2 regions of the Vibrio sp. TH_r3 genome follow, and region 2 is predicted to be linked to the other one. Evidence: riboswitches for the same ligand, from Rfam matches in the RefSeq annotation. Region 2 holds a riboswitch; the other holds the start of a gene.
What was found. A riboswitch is a leader RNA that binds a small molecule or an ion and turns the genes downstream of it on or off. The one in region 2 is predicted to bind thiamine pyrophosphate.
Positions count from the first base shown of each region.

Region 1 (3,420 bases), on a different contig from region 2:
CCATTATTGCCATAAATAGCTAGTAGACCAAAAACACCAACTAATACTGGTAAAACCAAGGTACAAGAAAATAATTTAAGCAACAGTGATTTACCCATAAACTGTCGTCGTGACAGAGCATGAGCAACAGGAATAGCTAACCCGACACTGAACACGGTCGACAATAACGCTTGATAAAAACTAAACTTGGTTACATGTAGATAGTAAGGATCAGAGACAATTTGACTTAGATTGAGATTAGGAGCGTAGGAGATTAACGCTCCTAACGCCGAAAGCACAAATAAAGCAATACATACCGCAATAATCAGTCCTAATTTCGGCGCTTGGTTCATAGGGTTATTTCACTAACGCAGACTGCCATTCACGGATCCATGTTTTACGCATTTTTGCCACTTCATCGGGAGTATAAGACAAAGATTGTTGTGGGGTAGTAAGAGTTTCAAACCCTTCTGGTAAGGAGACATTCGTAACAGGGTACATCCAGTTTCCTGTTGGCATTACCGTTTGGAATTCATCACTTAAAATGAAATTCATAAACTGATCGGCCAGTTTAGGGTGACGAGAACTTTTCACTTTAGCTGCGACTTCCGTTTGCATGTAGTGTCCTTCACTAAAGTTAGCGGCAGCATATTTATCGTCATTTTCTGCAATCAAGTGATAGGCAGGTGATGTGGTATAAGACAAGACTAAATCCGATTCTCCCTCTAAAAACATAGAGTAAGCTTCTGACCAACCTTTAGTGACTGTAACCGTCTTTTTAGCCAGTAAACTCCATGCTTCGCTAGATTCATCTCCATATACGGATTTCATCCATAACATTAAACCTTGGCCCGGAGTCGATGTTCGCGGATCTTGATAAATAACCTTCAAGTCATCACGTTTTTCAACCAATTCTTTTAGGCTGGTTGGTGGATTTTTTAAGGTTTCTTTGTTGTAGACAAAAGCAAAGTAACCAAAATCGAAAGGAACAAAGGTATTATCAGACCAACCATTAGGTAAAATAGTTGCAGAGGTATCAACACGGTGTTCAGCTAACAACCCAGTACTTTTTGCTTCAGCCATCAAGTTAGTATCTAAACCTAAAATAACATCTGCTTTGCTATTAGTGTCTTCTAAGCGAAGACGATTTAAAATTGAAACACCATCATCTAAGGCAATAAACTCTAAATCACAGTCACACTGTACTTCAAACGCTTTTTCGATTTTAGGCCCTGGCCCCCAATCGGAAGCAAACGAATCGTAAGTATAAACGGTTAATTTATCAGCGGCGAAAGTAGAAAATGAAAGGGTTATTGCTAAAGTTGAAATTGTGTATTTCACTGGGCGCTCTCCATGTCTATGAGCGGCACAGGGTTGAGGGAGGATGTCGATAAATCCTAGCTCAATTCCTACGCCAGTATTATCTGGTTCAGGTGTACGGGTTCTAAGAAAACTTAATCTCAGCCCAATAGTTTTTGATTGAAGAAAGCCAATAACTATGAGCACCCCGATGAGTCGGTAGTGATTGTAACCGCAAAGCCAAAAGTTTGCTAGCAAGCAAAAAACGACAAAAAAAGTAAAATAAAACCTACAAAATTCAATGGATCATTTACTTATCGATTATCGTATCCCCAACGCGCAACCAATTTTTGCTCTATTTCAAGATGGTCTAATATTCTTGCTACCATAAAATCAACCAGATCATCAATGCTGGTTGGTTGATGATAAAAGCCCGGTGCAGCGGGCATAATGGTCACACCCATTTGGGATAATTTATGCATATTACCTAAATGTAGAGTAGAGAATGGCGTCTCTCTGACAACCAATAAAAGCTGACCTCGCTCTTTCATAACAACATCGGCAGCTCGTTCAATTAAGTTATCCGACATACCATGAGCTATTGCTGCCACCGTACCGACAGAGCAAGGACAAACAATCATTTTCTTAGGCGCTGCACTTCCTGACGCAACAGGAGAAAACCAATCTTCTTTACCGCATACTACTAATAATTCTGGTTTACATTTTAAATGCTTCACCAATGCTTGTTTTGCAGCATCTGGACCACTAGGTAACTTTAAACCATGCTCTGTCGCTAATACCACTCGAGCTGCGGATGAAATTAGCAAGTACACGGTATAATCAGCTGCGAGTAAACATTCTAGTAGGCGCAACCCATATGGAGCACCGGACGCACCAGTAAATGCCAATGTAATTGTTTTTTTTGTACTCATGAACATTCTCTATTTATTTTCATCACATTATTCACGACGCAAAATTATTATAAACGTCATACAGTTAATAAGGCTTATTGCATTAATGTTAAACCATTTATGATTTTATCGTGTATACCTTCAAACCCACCGTTACTCATGACCACAATTTGATCCCCGTGTGAGGCTTCCTTAAGAATCTCAGACACAAACAAATCAATGTCATCACTAACAAAACTCTTCTGTGGTGCGTTATTTGATTGGTTATCTTGTAAACACAACTTAGCAACATCCTCTACTGACCAATCTATATTCTTAGGCTGAAATAAATACACCGAATCGGCCAATGATAATGAATCAGCTAATGTCGCTTTATGAACGCCCATTTTCATCGTCGCCGATCTTGGTTCTAAAACGGCGATGATTTTTTTATCTCCCACTTTATTACGCAAGCCATCTAAGGTTAATCTTATCGCAGTAGGATGATGAGCAAAGTCGTCATACAGTGTTACCCCTGCTATTTCACCTTTTAATTCTAACCGTCTTTTGGTATTGATAAATCGAGACAAGGATTCACAAGCTAAATCAACCGTTACGCCCACATGTCTTGCTGCTGAAATCGCCATTAATGCATTATTTACATTATGATCACCCACCAAATCCCAACTCACCGTACCAGCTAATTTATTATGTAAAAACACATCAAATGCACTGCCATCTTTATTGGTTTTTTCTACCGACCAATCACAAGACTGGTCACCAATGAACTCTTGTTCACTCCAACAGCCACGTTGTAAAACATCTTGCACCGCATTATCAAATTTAGGTGAAAAAATACGTCCATTGCTAGGTACAGTACGAACTAAATGATGGAATTGTTTTTTAATGGCTTCAAGATCATCAAAAATGTCCGCATGATCAAATTCAAGATTATTGAGCACTAACGTTCTTGGATGATAATGAACAAACTTAGAACGCTTATCAAAAAAAGCACTGTCGTATTCATCAGCTTCGACAACAAAAAAGGGGCTGTTGCCAAGACGGGCAGAAACACCAAAGTTTCCTAACACGCCACCGACTAAAAAGCCCGGTTCATAACCACAATCTTCTAAAATCCATGTCAACATACTTGAGGTTGTGGTTTTACCATGCGTTCCAGATACGGCGAGGACCCATCGTTCATGGAGTAAAAACTCGTGTAACCATTGGGGCCCCGATGTGTATTTAAGAT
Region 1 covers NZ_JAWMPW010000020.1:17,148-20,567, forward strand. Annotated here, with positions in the region: gene thiP (thiamine/thiamine pyrophosphate ABC transporter permease ThiP) at 1-332, opposite strand, end outside; gene thiB (thiamine ABC transporter substrate binding subunit) at 337-1,320, opposite strand; TPP riboswitch at 1,369-1,499, opposite strand; gene R3X26_RS14615 (flavin prenyltransferase UbiX) at 1,593-2,210, opposite strand; gene mpl (UDP-N-acetylmuramate:L-alanyl-gamma-D-glutamyl-meso-diaminopimelate ligase) at 2,285-3,420, opposite strand, start outside.
Region 1: it holds a riboswitch for thiamine pyrophosphate, as region 2 does, so the genes downstream of both, thiB (thiamine ABC transporter substrate binding subunit) here and thiD (bifunctional hydroxymethylpyrimidine kinase/phosphomethylpyrimidine kinase) in region 2, are expected to answer to the same signal.

Region 2 (3,420 bases):
AGCATATGGGCGGCTAGGTTTTGTAGCTGATAACGAGTGACCGCATCTAATGCTGAAAAGGGCTCGTCCATTAAAACTAATGGTTTGTCTTGCATGAGTGTTCTTGCTAGCGCAACGCGTTGACGCATTCCACCGGAAAGTTGATCAGGAAATTGATGAATATGATCAAGTAAACCGACTTGTTCGATCAGTTTGATGGCTTTTTGTTTGGTTGATTGGCTAAGTTGTCTATTAGCAAATTGAAAACTAAGGCAGACATTATCGACAACATTAAGCCAAGGTAATAGCAAATCTTGTTGCGCCATATAAGCGACATGTTGGCTTATATGGCCTGAAAGGTTGGTGTGCATAGTGCCGGACCAATTAATCTGGTCATCTAGTAATCCTGCTAAAAAACGCAGTAAAGATGTTTTGCCACAGCCACTTTTTCCTAAAATGCAAGTCCATTGGTTTTGTGTAATGGGCATATTCAATTCAGAAAAAACAAGCTGTTGTTCATTTTTATAATTTAGGCTTATGTTGGATAAGTTGATGAGTGTGTTGTCATCCATTTTGCTCTCCTTGTAGCAAGGCAGATGTTATTTGTTGCGAAGATGACGTAATGTGTTTCGAGAAAAAATGGTCTACAGGCCCATGACCCTGGCCAATGTGTAAATTATCAGCATGTAAGATTGCTTGAGTTATGTAATGCTTAGCTAGTGTTACAGCATGCAGTAGCTCGTTACCTTGTGCTAGATAGCTCGCGATAGCAGAAGATAAAGTGCAGCCGGTACCATGAGTATTGTTGGTTGGTATTCTTGTAGCAGGGATGGCCGTGACGGTATCACTACTGATCAACAGATCGGTGCTGTTTTTGCTGTTGGTTAAATGGCCACCTTTAAGTAAAACCGTGTCAGTATTTAATGCTCTGAGTTTATCGATAAGCGCATTCATTTGTTGCTCTGTGGTGGGAACGGCTTCTCCAGTTAAGGCTGCGGCTTCTGGAAGGTTAGGGGTAATGATATTCGCCAAAGGAAGTAATTGTGATTTAAGCGTGCTAATTGCTGATTTTTTTAATAATAAATCACCACTAGTTGCCACCATTACCGGATCGACAATCAAAAATTTAGGTTGATACTGTTTGAGTTTTGTAACCACTGTTTTGATGACGTTTACGTCACTTAACATGCCGATTTTTACTGCTTGAATATTGAGATCGGTAAATACAGCATCGAGTTGCTGAGCGACAAATTCTGGATCAATCGGATAAATACCACTTACGCCTTGGGTATTTTGGGCGGTCAGAGCAGTGATAACTGAACACGCATAGCTACCAGTCGCAGAAATAGCTTTGATATCTGCTTGAATACCGGCACCACCGCCACTATCTGAACCGGCAATCGTCAAAACAATAGGCGTTGTATTTTTCGCTGTCATATAGGATTCCTAAACTTGCACGTATAGGAATAACAGCCGCTAACGGAAGGTGGGTATGCGAGCAGAAAATACCAGCATAACATTTCGGTATGGCTACTAGTTCCCTACGGCAGTGTTAACTGCATCAGGTTCAACGGGTCCCATCGAAATGGTCTCAGCTTAGGCCTATGGCCGTTAGCTCCCCGACTAATATCTAAATTTTATTTGCCGCCAGAGTGTAACAAAACAATGCCTTAAGTCAAAGAAGTTAAAATTGATATAAAAAATGGTCGGGGAAATTGAATGGTATTGGTTATGAAATGGTGAATAGTTAAGGAATATTAAAAATACCAAAGCCGGATGATTTTACTCATCCGGCTTTGGAGTGGTGTTGCTTAGTTAGCGTGTCGTTTAAGTTTATTAAACAACTATGTCGTTAATAATAAACCTTACCAGCCTTTTACTACGCCACCTTTGAAGATTTCTGAGGCTGCGTTGAATACTTCGTCAGTTTGGTATGCTTTAACAAAGTTTTTCACTTTTTCAGATTCAACATTGTCAGTACGAGCGACGATTAGGTTAACGTATGGAGACTCTTTGTCTTCAACAAAAATGCCGTCTTTTTCTGGAGTAAGATCGATGCTGCTTGCATAAGTTGTATTGATGATAGAGAGCGTTACATCATCTAGTGAGCGCGGTAATTGAGCGGCATCAAGTTCGACAATAGTAATGTTTTTAGGGTTTTCTACGATATCACGAACCGTACCTGAAAGACCGACATCTGCACGCAGTTTAAGTAAGCCTTGTTGTTCTAGTAATAGTAGAGAACGGCCGAGGTTTGTTGGGTCATTTGGTACTGCAATACGTGCACCATCGGTAATTTGTTCAACAGAAGTCACTTGTTTTGAATAGCCAGCAATTGGATAAACAAAAGAGTTACCCGCTATTGCTAATTTGTAATCACGATCAGCAATTTGTTGATCAAGATATGGCTTGTGTTGGAAGGCATTAATGTCTACAGAACCATCGTCTAATGCAGCGTTTGGCGTGACATAATCGGTAAACGTAACAAGTTCAACGTCAAGGTCATATTTTTCTTTGGCTACTTTTGCTGCAACTTCGGCAACTTGAGCTTCCGCACCAGCTATTACACCAATTTTGATTTTGTTAGCATCGACTTCATTATCACCACAGCCAGCAAGGACAAGTGTTGATGCTGCCGTCGCGGCAATAAGGATATTTTTTAGACTAAATTTCATGTTACATCTCCTACAATATTATGATTTTTATTATCTATGATCTACTCGGCTAACAACAGCGTCGCCAATGGATTGAATGATTTGGACCAGTACAATTAGCATTACAACAGTGACAGCCATGATCACCACGTCATAGCGATGAAACCCGTAGCGGATGGCAACATCACCTAGCCCGCCACCGCCAACAGTGCCTGCCATGGCAGAATAACTTACCAATGTGACCAATGTAATAGTGACCGAATTCACGATGGTTGGTAGTGCTTCTGGAAGCAGTACTTTAGTAATGATTTGGGTTGGCGTTGCCCCCATTGATTGTGCGGCTTCTACTAAGCCACTCGGTACTTCAAGCAGAGCACCTTCAATAAGGCGAGCAACAAAAGGAATAGCACCAATAGTTAATGGAACAATAGCGGCTGTAGTGCCGATAAACGTACCTACTAATATTTTCGTGACAGGAATAATTGCAACCATTAGAACTAAAAACGGCACAGAGCGACCAATGTTGACGATAGCACCAAGAGCTGAATTTAACTTGGTATTCTCAGCCAAACCGCCTTTTTTACTGATATGTAGAATAACGCCGAGTGGAATACCAATAGCGAACCCAACGACACCAGAAACAGCGACCATATAGAGTGTGTCCCATGTGGCTCCAATGAGTAGATTACTATTGAGACTTAACCATTGTGCAATTAAATCAAAGGACATAACCAAGTACCTCTACTTTTACTTTGTGTTCTTTCAAAAATTCGATTGCCGCATTATC
Region 2 covers NZ_JAWMPW010000009.1:94,884-98,303, forward strand. Annotated here, with positions in the region: gene R3X26_RS10215 (ABC transporter ATP-binding protein) at 1-551, opposite strand, end outside; gene thiD (bifunctional hydroxymethylpyrimidine kinase/phosphomethylpyrimidine kinase) at 544-1,416, opposite strand; TPP riboswitch at 1,501-1,611, opposite strand; gene metQ (methionine ABC transporter substrate-binding lipoprotein MetQ) at 1,845-2,654, opposite strand; gene R3X26_RS10230 (methionine ABC transporter permease) at 2,685-3,362, opposite strand; gene metN (methionine ABC transporter ATP-binding protein MetN) at 3,352-3,420, opposite strand, start outside.